Pelagicoccus sp. SDUM812003: one gene and its partners. The protein of the gene in region 3 interacts with the protein of the main gene of each other region in a pairwise test. Links are inferred from orthologs where the notes say so. Each region holds a gene or a part of one and is shown on either strand. Other genes may lie near its edges.

What was found.
Region 1: the proteins of QEH54_RS10960 (region 3) and QEH54_RS21370 interact in binary tests that used the Escherichia coli proteins (3 or more experiments, as listed by UniProt). The link is inferred for Pelagicoccus sp. SDUM812003 from one-to-one orthologs.
Region 2: the proteins of QEH54_RS10960 (region 3) and QEH54_RS05540 interact in binary tests that used the Escherichia coli proteins (3 or more experiments, as listed by UniProt). The link is inferred for Pelagicoccus sp. SDUM812003 from one-to-one orthologs.

The regions. Positions count from the first base shown.
Region 1 is NZ_JARXHY010000024.1:4,567-9,339, reverse strand. The notes cover bases 763-3,715. They hold QEH54_RS21370 (sulfate ABC transporter ATP-binding protein), read left to right. Parts: upstream 763-1,675; coding sequence 1,676-2,755; downstream 2,756-3,715. Other genes in these bases: QEH54_RS21365 (sulfate ABC transporter substrate-binding protein), read left to right, coding at 2,902-3,715; cysW (sulfate ABC transporter permease subunit CysW), read left to right, coding at 763-1,630. In the rest of the region: sulfate ABC transporter permease subunit CysT, read left to right, coding at 1-681; more of cysW, read left to right, coding at 713-762; more of QEH54_RS21365, read left to right, coding at 3,716-3,966; QEH54_RS21360 (Rrf2 family transcriptional regulator), read left to right, coding at 4,070-4,639; QEH54_RS21355 (sodium:proton antiporter), read left to right, coding at 4,683-4,773. UniProt on the Escherichia coli protein: Part of the ABC transporter complex CysAWTP involved in sulfate/thiosulfate import. Responsible for energy coupling to the transport system.
Region 2 is NZ_JARXHY010000003.1:267,450-272,027, reverse strand. The notes cover bases 821-3,578. They hold QEH54_RS05540 (LytTR family DNA-binding domain-containing protein), read left to right. Parts: upstream 821-1,690; coding sequence 1,691-2,467; downstream 2,468-3,578. Other genes in these bases: QEH54_RS05535 (vanadium-dependent haloperoxidase), read left to right, coding at 2,944-3,578; QEH54_RS05545 (histidine kinase), read left to right, coding at 821-1,666. Also shown: QEH54_RS05550 (CRTAC1 family protein), read right to left, coding at 1-457; more of QEH54_RS05545, read left to right, coding at 593-820; more of QEH54_RS05535, read left to right, coding at 3,579-4,188; QEH54_RS05530 (FG-GAP-like repeat-containing protein), read left to right, coding at 4,304-4,578. UniProt on the Escherichia coli protein: Member of the two-component regulatory system BtsS/BtsR, which is part of a nutrient-sensing regulatory network composed of BtsS/BtsR, the low-affinity pyruvate signaling system YpdA/YpdB and their respective target proteins, BtsT and YhjX.
Region 3 is NZ_JARXHY010000006.1:312,536-317,165, forward strand. Bases 1,170-3,979 are described here. They hold QEH54_RS10960 (glutamate-5-semialdehyde dehydrogenase), read right to left. Parts: upstream 3,312-3,979; coding sequence 2,028-3,311; downstream 1,170-2,027. Other genes in these bases: QEH54_RS10955 (sialate O-acetylesterase), read left to right, coding at 1,170-1,957; QEH54_RS10965 (VanZ family protein), read right to left, coding at 3,394-3,843; QEH54_RS10970 (ATP-binding protein), read right to left, coding at 3,912-3,979. In the rest of the region: QEH54_RS10950 (ATP-binding protein), read left to right, coding at 1-988; more of QEH54_RS10955, read left to right, coding at 1,058-1,169; more of QEH54_RS10970, read right to left, coding at 3,980-4,630. UniProt on the Escherichia coli protein: Catalyzes the NADPH-dependent reduction of L-glutamate 5-phosphate into L-glutamate 5-semialdehyde and phosphate. The product spontaneously undergoes cyclization to form 1-pyrroline-5-carboxylate.

The DNA of each region.
Region 1 (4,773 bases), on a different replicon or contig from region 3:
CCCCGCACCTTGGCCGCGCTTCAGCTCTCGTTCATCACCGCCGCCATAGCCGCCATGGTCAACGCCGTCTTTGGCACTCTCGTCGCCTGGACCCTCGCGCGCTACGAGTTCCCAGGCAAAAAGCTGGTCGACGCCATGATCGACTTGCCTTTCGCCTTGCCGACCGCCGTCGCAGGCATCGCCCTCACTGCCATCTACGCCCCCAACGGCTTCTTCGGCCAATGGCTCGAGCCGCTCGGCATCAAAGTCGCCTTCTCGCCCATCGGGATTACCATCGCACTCATCTTCATCGGCATTCCGTTCGCGGTCCGCACGGTACAGCCGGTTCTAGAAAACGTCGAAACCGAGCTGGAGGAAGCCGCCGCGATGCTCGGGGCAACCCGTCTGCAAACCATCGGTAGAGTCATACTCCCGACCTTACTCCCGGCGGCGCTCACCGGGTTCGCTCTGTCGTTTGCCCGCGGCATTGGCGAGTATGGCTCTGTCGTGTTCATTTCGGGAAACATGCCCATGCGCACCGAGATTGCTCCGCTGCTGATCGTCACCCAGCTCGAGCAGTACGACTATGCTGCCGCTACCGCTATCGCGGTGACCATGCTAGCGATCTCCTTCTTGTCCCTTTTCCTAATCAACCTCCTACAGCGTTGGAGCAGCGTCCGCACCGGACAATCGGTCCGCTAGCCAAACCCGCAACAACAAACAGGATCCAACCATGGCTGGAAAACTTCCTTCTCTTCGCGTCCGCGCGAAAAAACAATCAACAGCTGACCCGACTTGGCTGCGACGATCTCTCATCGGAGCCTCGTTGGCATTCCTGCTCTTGCTGCTGCTCTCCCCTCTCATCGCCGTATTCGCGGAATCTCTACGTAAAGGATTGGGAGCCTACTTCGCATCCTTCAGCGATCCGGACGCCTTGCATGCGATCTACCTGACTCTCTTAGTCGCGGCCATATCAGTGCCGCTCAATTTAGTATTCGGAGTCGTAGCCAGCTGGGCTATCGCCAAGCATGATTTCAAAGGCAAGAGCCTGCTTGTCACTCTGATTGACCTGCCCTTCTCCGTGTCGCCTGTGGTATCCGGGCTTATCTTCGTCCTCCTCTTCGGAGCCCACGGCTGGCTGGGGCCATGGCTCCATGAGCGCGACATACAGATCATATTCGCCGTGCCAGGCATCACGCTCGCTACCATATTCATCACCTTTCCCTTCGTCGCCAGAGAGCTGATACCTGCCATGCAGGCCGACGGAAGGGAAGAGGAACAGGCTGCCTATCTGCTCGGAGCCAGCGGCTGGCAGATCTTCCGCAGAGTCACATTGCCCAACATACGGTGGGCTCTCATATATGGAGTCCTGCTTTGCAATGCCCGAGCCATGGGAGAGTTCGGAGCCGTATCCGTTGTTTCAGGACACATTCGAGGACTGACCAACACCATGCCGCTGCACGTGGAAATTCTCTACAACGAGTACAACTTCGTCGCCGCCTTCGCCGTCGCTTCGCTTCTCGCCGGGCTGGCTTTGGTCACTTTGGCGGGCAAGACCTTCATCGAATGGCGACTCGTCCGGCGCCACGAACGGCGAGCTTCCGAACGCCTGCCCGACAACCGGCCGCTCCACCTCGCTAATGCAAGCTAGCCAACAACTTCCATCGATCAAAGCCGTTCAACAAACGAGAGCTACATGAGCATACACGCAAAAAACATCAGCAAGACCTTCGGCAGAACCGTCGCGCTCGACAACGTCACTCTGGAGGTCCCTAGCGGCGAACTGGTCGCGCTCGTCGGACCCTCCGGATCCGGTAAAACAACGCTTCTCCGCATCCTTTCAGGCTTGGAATCTCCGGACGAGCGCAGCGGGAATCTGTTCTTCCATGGCGAAAACGTATCCAATATTCCAGCGCGTCAACGCCAGGTCGGTATGGTCTTCCAGCACTACGCCCTCTTCCGTCACATGACCGTGCGCGACAACATCGCCTTCGGCCTCGCCGTTCGGCCGAAGAAGGCTCGCCCCACGAAAGCGGAAATCGACGCCAAGGTGTCCCGCCTCCTCGAGCTCGTCCAACTCTCTGGCCTAGAGAATCGCCTTCCAGGAGAGCTTTCGGGTGGGCAGCGCCAGCGCATCGCCCTCGCTCGCGCCCTCGCCATCGAGCCGAAGGTCCTCCTGCTGGATGAACCCTTCGGCGCTCTTGACGCGAAAGTACGCAAGGACCTGCGCCGCTGGCTTCGGCACTTCCACGAAGAGCTGCGTCTGACCACCGTCTTCGTCACCCACGACCAGGAGGAAGCCCTCGAGTTGGCTGACCAAGTCGTGGTGATGAACCATGCGCGTATCGAGCAAGTGGGTACACCTCAAAACGTCTTCGACCATCCAGCATCGCCTTTCGTCATCGAGTTCATGGGCAACGTCAACCGCCTCGCCAGCGGCTTCGGCAATCTAAAGGTCGCCGAACGCGATCAGCTCTACGTCCGTCCCCACGACATCGAGATCCTCTCCGATATCGACGCCTCTCCGCTGAGCGCCCGAGTGCAGCACATCTTCTCCGCCGGCAGCGTAGGCAGCGTCGCTCTCGAGCGCCTCGATACTCGCGAACAGCTTGAAGCCGAAGTGTCGCGGTCCGAACTTGACGAACTCCAGCTCCAACCGGGCCAGAACGTGAGCATCAGGTTCCGCCACATACGACTGTTCGAGAAGAGTCGCTCCGGCCGACTCGAACTCGTCGAAAGACTGAGCGAGCAGGGAGAGATAGCATCCAAAGCATAAGGCACAAGATTCCTCCTACGCCTACTATGCTGTAGCCGCGAATCAGACGCCGCCTTCTCGGCCCGGATTAGATAAGATTTCCATCAATACACTACTTTCCTTTTCCTATAAAATCAGTTAGTTTTCTGGGCAACCCCGTCGCAATCATGACCCAGCTCTACCCGCCCTTTCCGAAACCGACGCCCGAGATCGAACGAGACCGCAGAATCGTCGTATCAGCCATCTTAGCGCTTGCAGCGCTGGTCGCCATAGCGGCCTATTTCCATTTTCCCTTCCGCAGCGATTCCGAATTGCTTCACGTTTCCTACGACGCGTCCCGCGAGTACTATGCGGCTCTCAACCAAGCCTACTACGAAACCCTACCTGATTCTGCCCACACTCGCATAGTCATGAGCCACGCTGGCTCCGTCCGACAAGCTAGCAACCTCGCTCGTGGCCAAATCGCCGACGTGGTCTCCCTCGCCTCCGCCTACGACACCCAAAACATCGTAGATCACAACGGCTGCGCGAGTGCGGACTGGCAGGAGTCCTTCCCCTACCTCAGCTCACCTTTCCACTCCAGCATTTCCCTCGTCGTTCGCTCGGGAAATCCCTTGCGCATTCGGGACTGGCCCGACCTTTGGCGCTCGGATGTCAAGCTCGCCTTGACGAGTCCAGACCGGTCCGGAGCCGGACGCTGGGCCTTCCTCGCCCTGGAACGAGCAGCCAAGGAGAGTGCGGCCGAAGAAACACGGGCCATACTCGAGCTGCAAAAACTCTACCTCAGAGTGACGCATATCGACTCTGGCGCCCGCACGGCATTGTCGAAATTCGCGCTGCGCCTAGATCTCGACGCCTTCCTTACATGGGAGAGCGACGCCCTGAAACTCGCGGAGCTTGGCTACCCAGATCTCGAGGCTGTCCACTTCCCCCGCAGCATACTAGCCGCTCCCAAGATTGCCATTCTCCAGCGCCATGTCGAAAAGCGCAGAACCCAAGACATCGCACACGACTACCTCGCATTCCAGTTCAGCGAGACTGGCCAACTTCTAGCCGCTAATCACCACCTGAGGCCTAGCGACCCAGCCGTAGCTGCGCAAACCGCATCATCATTCCCGACGCGCGACCTGTACACAATCAAACCCAACAGCTGGCAGGAGACCTTCGCTGCCAGAGGGATCTACTCCCATCTCGAAGGGCTGAGAGAAGCCAGCCGAGGCGGTAGAGAATGACTCAGCGCCTTCTAGTTCCGTAGAAATCGAGTTCCAAATCAAACCACTACCCCAAACTCCTAAAAGCTTGCCCCCTAATTTCCGATAGATTTAGTAGCCTTTTATGAAACTGTCAAAAAAAGCGGAATACGGCCTACGCGCCATGATCGACCTCGGCATTGCCCAATCCCTGGAGTACGAAGTGGTACCGCTAAGCGAACTAGCCGAAGCCGAGAACCTGCCGATCAAGTTTCTCGAGCAGATCATGATAGAACTCCGCCGCGAAGGTCTGGTCGCGACCCAACGCGGCAAGGCGGGTGGCTACTACGTGGCCAAAGAACTCTCCTCCATAAAGATAGGACAAATCGTCCGCCTCCTCGACGGTCCGCTTGCTCCTATTTGCTGCGCCAGCCAAACCGCCTACGAACGCTGCTCCTGCCCTGACGAGGAGCATTGCGGACTTCGTATGCTGATGATCGATGTGCGCAACGCCATGTCGAATATACTCGATCGCTACAGCCTTCACGACGTGGTCGAAGTCACACTGCGCAAGATTCGCCGAAGCGGAGCCGACAACTACTTTATGCGCATGAAGAACAAAGCCAAGGAATCCGCCACGCGAAACAACGCCGCTGACCCTAAGGACGGATTTCTAGCGGAGCTCATGAACGATTTGGGAGACAAGTCCAACTAAACCCGCCCTCCAAGCGGGTCCTTGCGGAATAGCCACATCACCAATGACCTGGGAGATCCTGCTCGTATTTCTGCTGCTCGGAGCGATGCTCGCAAGCTTCGCGTGGGAAAAGCTTCCTACCGAGCTCACTGCCT
Region 2 (4,578 bases), on a different replicon or contig from region 3:
CCGCGATCCCCATGCCGTACATGCTCACCGCCAAGCCCAGCTCCATGGCCACTTCTTCAAAATGTCCCTGGCCATCGTTTCGATACACCGCCAGGCGCGTTGGATCGGCGCCCGGCTGGCGCTCCCATTCCCAGTAGTCGCTGTTGGCAAATACGAGATCCTGATCCCCGTCGTTGTCGAAGTCGAAAAACGCCACCCCGCTTCCCATGGTTTCCGGCAGGAGATTCTGGCTGGTCGCTCCATTGTTGTGCGCGAAGGAGATGCCGGACGATTTGGTGACGTCGATAAAGCGCGGAGCGGGCGGCTCCGCATCGAATCGGTCCGAGGCGAAGAAGCCGAAGCAGGCCACCACCACCAGGATGCAAAGTCCCCAGAGCGCACAGAGCGCCCGCGACACCCGAGGCGGGGCCACGGATCGATCCCGGTGGCTCTGGAGCGTTTCGGTCTTCTGGTGCATGAGGGGAAAAATGCGACTTCCGGTCGTCACCCCATAGAAAAGAGCTAGCCATCGGCCAGTGGCGAGTGTTTTCCTGTGCAGGTCCAGACCCCGCCCTACATGCCGGAAATCGCCACAGCCACCCCCCTTCCTGGAGTGTCCCCGAGACGTTCGCCACTTCGCGCCTTCCTGTTGCTGTTCGCCTTGTGGACCGCGATCGGCCTGTCCTTCGCCAGCCAATTCTACCTGTCCAGCAGCTTGTCCGGCTACCCCGTCACCTGGTCCCAAGCGCTCTCCTACTCCCTGGTCGATTGGTACGTCTGGGCCGCCCTGTCCGTGGGCGTGCTGGCGCTCTGCCGCCGCTACCCCATCGAACGGCTGCGCTGGTCCAATCCGCTACTTATCCACCTCATCGCCAGCACCAGCATCGCCCTTCTCTACGCCTTCATCCGCGCCCTGGTCGCTCAAGCTCAAAGCTGGCTCATCGGCGACCCGGCCAGCTACGTCGAGCTCATCCAGCCGCTGCTCTTCAAGACCTACCACTTCAACTTCATCGTATACTGGGTCATCGCTGCGATCGCCCACGCCGCGAGCTACTACCGCAAGTTTCACGAGCGGGAGCGCTCCGCCCTCGATCTGGAGAGGCGCCTGACCGAAGCACGCCTGCAAGCCCTGCAAGCCCAGCTCAACCCGCACTTCCTCTTCAACGCCATGCACAGCATCTCCGCTCTCATGCACAAGGATGTCGACGCGGCGGACTCCATGCTGGCGAAACTCTCCGACCTGCTCCGGCTCAGCCTGAAAAAGGACAAGAACCAGACCATTCCGCTTTCCGAGGAAATCACCTTCCTGCAAAGCTACCTCGATATCGAGCGCATCCGCTTCGGCGACCGACTCGCCACCGAGTTCGACATCCCGGCCGAATTGCACACGCAGCACGTACCCAGTTTCATCCTACAGCCCATCGTGGAGAACGCCCTGAAACACGGCATCGCCCCCTACGCCCGGCCCGGAAAGCTGACCATCAGCGCCCGAGCAAGTGAACGTTCACTGCAACTCGAAGTGAAGGACAACGGTGGAGGCTTGGCAGACCACACCCAGGATGGTATCGGTCTCTCGAATACAAAAACCCGCCTCTCCGAACTCTATGGTGATCGTCAGAGTTTCTCCATCACCCAACGACCCGAAGGAGGCGTTCGCGTTCTTATCACCCTCCCCCTCTCAGACTAACCCGCCGCTACGCCTTTCCCCGCCATGCCCCTCCGCACTCTCATCGTAGACGACGAAGCGCTCGCCCGCGACCGGCTGCGCAGCCTGCTCGAAAAAGACGAGCGCATCGAGCTGGTCGGCGAAGCGGGAGATGGGGCCACCGCCTTGCGCCTCTGCCGCGAGCTGCAGCCGGAACTGCTCTTCCTCGACATTCAAATGCCGGAAAAAACCGGCATCGAGGCCGCGACCGAGCTGCAGAGCAGCCTGCCCAAACTCCCGCTCATCATCTTCGTCACCGCCTACGACACCTTCGCCCTCAAGGCCTTCGACCTTCACGCCACGGACTACCTGCTCAAGCCATTCGACCGAGCCCGCTTCGAAGCGGCGCTGGACAAAGCGATCGCCGCCCACGCCCGGCAAAGCCCCAGCGACATCGACCAAAAGCTGGCCAGCCTGCTGCGCGAGTTCGCTCCCGCTGCCGGCGCCAAGCGCTACCTGGACCGACTCTCCATCAAAACCGAAGGACGGGTGATCCTGGCCCGCGTGGAGGACATCGACTGGATCGGCTCCGCCAACAACTACGTGGAAATCCATATCGGCAAGGCTCAGCACCTGATGCGCGAAACCCTCAGCCAGCTGGAAACCCAGCTCGATCCGGAACGCTTCCTGCGCATCAGCCGCTCCACCATCGTCTGCATCGATCGCATTCGCGAGATCCAGCCGCTCTTCCACGGCGAGCATGCCGTCATCCTGCGCGATGGCGCCAAACTCACCGCCAGTCGCAGCTACAAGGACGCTCTCAAGCCGCTGCTCGGAAAGTAAGCTACGCCGGAGGAACCCTCCCCTCGCCAGGAACGCGTCCCGACCAAAATCGAAGCCGGGCCTCCTCCCTGCCATTTCACCCCTTTTCGCGAGCGGTTCGTCCCTAAAGCGTTCACAAACGCCTCTCCGCGCCTAAAGGTAGGAGCAGTTCAACGGATTCCCTCTTCAAGATCAGCGGTAGGATTTGCGAGGAGGACCAGTTTAGTTCACTGGTTGTCACACAATTCAGGTCGAAAATCCTCCACCCGGTTCGTCAGCCCGGGTCGGAGGATTTTTCGCGTTCGGACGAATTCCGATACGATCCGCCCGATTGAAAGCCCCACCCCAAAACGCGCCCTACTGGTATTTCACCACCTTATATCAGCAGTTCGTCCCTCTAATATTCACAAGACGGCGCCCCAGGACAAATATGGGTCCCAGACTAACCCAAACCAGAGGTGGAGCGCTTTCGACCAGCCTCCACAGTCTCAAGCCCCATGAAAAACACGCTTACCACCATCCTGCTCGCTTCTCTGGCGAGCCTCAGCTCCCTGCGCGCCGACAGCATTCTCGATTGGAACGAGCAAATGCTGGACGCCATTCGCCTCTCCCGCACGCCGCCCCCGCAGGCCAGCTACGCCCTGGCCGTCTACCACGCTTCCATCTACGACGCGGTCAACGGCATCGAAGGGTCCTACCAGCCCTACTATGTCACCGAAACCGCCCCAGACGGGGCCGACCGGGAAGCCGCCGCCGCGGAGGCCGCACGCGTGGCCTTCATGAAGGTGATGGGCAAAAAAGCCAACCCCAGCCCCTTCCTCTCCGTCTACAAGGAGAAGCTCGCCGAGATCCCCGACGGTCCGGCCAAGCAAGACGGACTCGCTTGGGGCAAGCTCGTGGCGGAGCGCATCATCGCCCTGCGGGAAAACGACGGCACCATGGCTCGCGTCGATCCGGTGATCGGGGAGACCCCGGGAGTATGGAAGCCCACCCCTCCATTCTTTCGAGCCCCCACCGACCCACACTGGGGCAATGTAAAACCGTTCACCATGAAGAGCGGCGACCAGTTTCGTCCGAAACCGCCCCCTGCCATCGACAGCGAGGAATTCGCCGAAGCGACCAACGAAGTGCAGCGCCTAGGCCACCGCGACTCCACCGAACGCAGCGAATACGAGACCAATAGCACCATCTTCTGGTCGGACGACCTCGGCACCGCCACCCCACCCGGGCACTGGAACGTGGTCGCCCAGGACATTTCTCGAGAGCAGGGCCTAAGCTTCACCGAAAACGCTCGCCTCTTCGCCTTGCTCAACCTCACCGCAGCCGACGCCGGCATCTCGGTCTGGGAGGCCAAGTACCACTACAACTTCTGGCGCCCGGAAAACGCCATTCGCGAAGCGGACACCTACGAGCACGCCGGCGTGGTTCACGACCCGGAATTCATCCCGCTCATGCCTAGCCCGACCTTCCCCGACTACACCTCCGGGCACAGCACCTTCAGTCGAGCCTGCACCCAAGCCCTGACCCGTTTCTTCGGCACCGACAAGATCACCTTCAGCACCGTGTCGGAAGGCTTTCCGGGCGACGTGCGCACCTTTCACAGCTTCTCCGAAGCCGCCAAGGAGGTAGGACGTTCCCGCATCTTCGGCGGCATCCACTACAAGTTCGCCGACATCGAAGGACAGCGCTCCGGCAAAGCTCTCGCCAACTACGTCGCCGACAACTTCCTTCTGCCGCGTTAGCGCTGGCAGAAAAACGCCTCGCCTCCTTCAAACGTCGTACAAAAAAGCTTTAGAGTCCCCCGCTTGAACGCATGATTCGAGCCGGGGATTCCCTGCGTTAACCCCTTTCAGAAAAATGCTCCTATCCACTCCCTTCCGACTCCTGCCCTTCGGTCTGACTGCGCTCGCCCTCACCGGCTCCGCCGCCGCTCAGCAAACAGAGAGCCAGCCCTTGAATCCGCCCAAGGTCCGAAACGACGCGGCGGCGACCCTTTTCACCGACATCCCACCAGCCTCCATTGGCATCGAGTTCCACAACACCTACGACGACCCGCAAATGTGGGGACGGCTCTACCGCGAATTCACCCTGGGAGCCGTCGGGGCAGGCGTCGCCACGGGCGATTTCGACAT
Region 3 (4,630 bases):
CAAGGGCTCCGAGGGCGAAACCTTTTTCGGGGAAGCGTCGCTCTTCGAGAAAAAGGCGATCCGTCTGCCGGTGCGCTTGACCACTGGATCATGGGAGCTGGGCGCCATTCCTAAAGACGGTTGGATCACGACCGCCCCCAATGCGTACACCATCAACGTCATCTGCTGGATGGTCGGCGGACTGGTCATCTCGCTGCTGGCTCTTCTGCTGGTGTATGTGCTGGCCTTGCAGCGTCGCCACGAAGTCGAAGCCAGCGTGAGCCGAGCCAAATCGCGTTTCCTTTCCACCATGAGTCACGAGATTCGCACCCCGCTCAATGGCATCAACGGGGTGGCCCAATTGCTTGAGATGACGGATCTGGACGAAGAGCAGCGGGATTTGACGGAGACCTTGATCGATTCCACGAAATCGCTGAGCGACCTGCTGACGGACATCCTCAGTCTCAACCGGCTCGAGAGCGAACGCTACCCGGTGAGCACGGAGGTCTTCGAGTTCGATGTGCTGATCGCCCCGGTTCTTCAGCTGATCGAGGCTCAAGCCAAGGCCAAGGGGATCGCCTTTCATGCTCCCGAGATCCCGAAGGAGCTCAAGGTGATGGAGTTCGACCCCATCATTCTGCGTCAAGTGCTCTGGAACTTGCTGAGCAACGCGGTCAAGTTCACCCCCAAGGGGGAAGTGCGTTTGAAGATCCAGTCCATCACGTTCTACCCCGGGGCCAAGCCGGGCATAGGTATCGAGGTCGCGGATACGGGGATCGGAGTCGCCAAGGAGCGCCAACAGGCGATCTTCGACGACTTCGTGCAGGAGGACGACAGCACCACGCGAAAGTTCGGCGGAGCGGGCTTGGGGCTGGCCATCGTGAAGCGGCTGGTGAACGCGGTGGGAGGAAGCATCGATCTGACCAGCGCCAAAGGCGAAGGCAGCCGTTTCCAGGTGCGCATGCCATTGGGAAGCGAGAAATTGGATCGGATCAGGAATCCCGAGTAGGGCGCTCGGGTCGACGCCTCGCTACTTCGAGATTGCTCGATTCGAGACGGTGAATCAGAGTCGTCGCCTATGTTACGTCATCTTATCCCCGCAACGTTGTGTTTCGCTTCGATCGTCTCCGCGAACGCTCGAGAGTATCAGGTCTACCTCATGGCCGGTCAGTCGAATATGGAAGGCTACGGCTACGTGAATGAACTGGAGCCCGGCTATGCCGATTTTCCGGGCGAGGTTCGTATCTTCCATGGCAATACAGCCGATGACGACGAGCCCAGAGATGGTCGCGGCATCTGGGCGCCTTTGAAGCCGGGCCACGGCACCGGATTCAAATCCGACGGAAGCGCCAATGAGCTGTCGAATCGTTTCGGTCCGGAGCTGGGTTTCGCGAAAACGTTGAGCGCCCACGATCCTGATTCGCCGATCGCCATCGTGAAGTATGCGAAGGGCGGCAGCTCGCTGGATGCCTTGAGCGAGGAGCCTTGGGGCAACTGGTTTTTTGGATACGATCGGAGCGAGGGGGTGAACCAGTGGGACCACTGCCTTGCCACGATCCGAAACGCCTTTGCCGCTCGCGACATCGATGGAGATGGCGAGGACGATCAGCTGGTCCCGGCGGGCATAGTTTGGATGCAGGGCGAAAGCGATGGCCACCAGATCGGCGCGGCCTATCGCTACGCGGAAAACTTGGAGCAGCTGGTGGGACTCTTTCGGGCCGCGTTGCGCGATGACGATCTTCCCGTGGTGATCGGACGCATCAGCGATTCCGGCCAGGATCCGGAGGATGGTCTGGTTTGGAATTTCGGAAACGTCGTCCGGCACCAGCAGGCCGCCTTTTGCGAGAGCGATGCCAACGCCGCTTTTGTCACGAGCACCGACGGCTACGCGTATTCAGATAAATGGCACTACGACAGCGACGGCTTCGTGGATCTCGGCGAGCAGTTTGGCAAAGCCATGCTGGAGCTGCAGAAATAAAAAAAGCCGTCGCTGCGGCGCGACGGCTTGGAGAGTGTCGTTTGCCGCGTTGGCGGCTGTTCCAGTCGGCCTAGGCCTTGATCTGGCCCTCTCCGACGACCTTGTACTTGTAGCTGCAGAGCTCGCGCAAGCCCATGGGACCGCGGGCGTGGAGCCGATCGGTGGAGATGCCGATTTCCGCCCCGAGCCCGAACTCGAAGCCGTCGGTGAAGCGGGTGCTGACGTTCCAGTACACGGTGGAGGAGTCCACCCCGTTGAGGAACTGGGTGGCGGCCTCCGGATTGCCCGTGATGATGCAATCGCTGTGCGAGCTGCCGTAGTGGTTGATGAAGCCCATGGCCTCCTCCACGGAATCGACGATCTTGATGGAAATGATCAGGTCGAGGTACTCGGTGCCCCAGTCCTCTTCCGTGGCGTCGACGCAGGGGATGTCCTCGGAAACGAGGATGGCCTTGGCGTCGGCGTCGGCCCGCAGTTCCACGCCTTTTTCCTTCAGGGCTTTGGCGATGACCGGCAGGGCGCTGGCGGCGATGGAGCGATCGACCAGCAGGTTTTCGCCCGCGTTGCACACCGATGGGTAGTGCGTCTTGGAGTTCACCACGATCTTGGTAGCCATATCGATGTCGGCCGCCTGATCCACGAATAGGGTGCAGATGCCGTCGTAGTGCTTGATGACGGGAATGGTGGAGTTTTCCGAAACGAAGCGGATCAGGCCCTCGCCGCCGCGCGGGATGATGCACTGGATCTGATCCTGCAGCTTGAGCAAGGTGTTCAGAGCGGCGCGGTCGGTGGTCGGGATGAACTGAACCGCTTTCGTGGGAAGGCCGGTTTCGTCGAGAGCTCGGGAAACGAGGGCCGCCAGGGCGGTATTGGTGTGAAAGGCTTCCTTGCCCCCGCGCAGGATGCTGGCGTTTCCTGACTTCAGGCAGAGGATGGCGCAGTCCACGGTGACGTTGGGGCGCGATTCGTAGATGATGCCGATGACTCCGATGGGCACGCGCACCTTTTCGATGGTGAAGCCCTGCGGGTGCTTGTAGATGTCGAGAGATTCTCCCACCGGGTCGGGCAGGGCGGCCACCTGCCGCGCCCCTTCGATCATGCCGGCGATGCGGGAGTCGTTCAGCTGCAGCCGATTGAGCATGGCGCCGCTGATGCCGGAGTTTTCCGCTGCGGCCAGGTCTTTCGCGTTCTCCGTGCGCAGCGACTCGACGTTTTCCTCGATGAGTTCCGCCAGCCGCAGGATCGCCTTGTTTTTCTTCTCGGTGGAGACGTTCGCCAAGGCGAGGGAAGCCTCGCGGGCGTCGACGGCGATGGTTTTGACTACGGATTCGATCTCTTGGAGGTCAGTGCTCATAGAGATCGTTGAAAGAAGAAACCGGGCCAAAGGTCAATGGCTCAATGGTTCGGAGCTCTGGGGGAGGGGTCGCGCAGCGGGGTCAAAGCTGCCTTTTGAAGCATCTGATTGGGCTCCAGTCGACCAGTCTCTGGAAGGCTGCGCTACGGATGTAGGCGAAGGCTCCGAGGAGCGCTCCAACGCTGTCTGCGAGCCAATCGAGAGGATCGCCGGTGCGGGCTGGATTGAAGTGCTGGGCGATTTCGTCGCTGAGGCCGAAGGCGCTGACCAGGGCGAAGGCGACCAGCCAGCGGGGCATGCCGCGGAGCTGGGTCGGCAGGGCCTTTGCGGTCAGAATGCCCAGCAAGAAGTAGACGCTGAAATGGTCGAGCTTGTCGCGAAGGGAAAAGGCGATTTCGGGCGCCCTCGATCCGGGCTTCCACGAATAGAGGGCGAGGCAGAGGCAGGCTGCGAGCACCGGCAGCCATGGCCGCAGGGCGCGGGCGAGGTGGCGGAGGCGTGGCGATGGAAGGCTCGGATTGGCTCGTGACATGGCGTTCGAGCTTATCAATCGGCCGCGAGGCCCTTCGGTGAAGGCGCGGATGCCCGGAGAGGCCTTCGCTAGGGGCGTTTCGGGGCATGACTGGCAGGCGGCTTCTGGGCTTTCAGAGGCAGATGGATGTTCGCCACGGCGCCTTTTCCCAGTCCTTCGCTATCGATTCTGAGGCGCCCGCCGAGGTTTTTGATGGTATTGGCGCAGCTGTGCAGGCCGAAGCCGTGTCCTTCGCTCTTTGTGGTGAAGCCGTGCGAGAAGAGTTTTTTCAAATGCTCCGAGGCGATGCCCAGGCCATTGTCCGCGATGCGGATTTCCACCTGTTCGGCGTCGGCAAGCTTGGAGAAGCCGATCGTGATCTCTCCCTGGTCCGGTCCGCGCTCGAGGATCGATTCCTTGGCGTTTTTGATGAGATTGATCAGCACTTCCAGCAGCTGATGCTTGTCCGATTCGATGGCAAGTTCCCCTGGATAGTCCTTGCGGATGGAAAGGCGCAGGGGATCGCTGTCGTCCAAGGTGATGGCTAGGGCGGAATCGAGCAGTTCGGAAACGTCGATCCGGCTGACGATCCCGATGGTTTTGGCGTGAGCTTGCTGGGCCGTGATGATGCGCTTGATGTGCTCGATGTTCTGGCCGATCTGTCGCAGCTCCAAGCTGAAGTCGCTCAACTCGTTGCCGAGCGCGTCGGCTAGCTTGTCGAGGTAGGCGGGCACCTGGACTCCCTTTTCGTCAGTGGTGAGGTATTCCGCGAGGTTTTCTCGATGGGCGTTGAGCATTTTGGAAACCT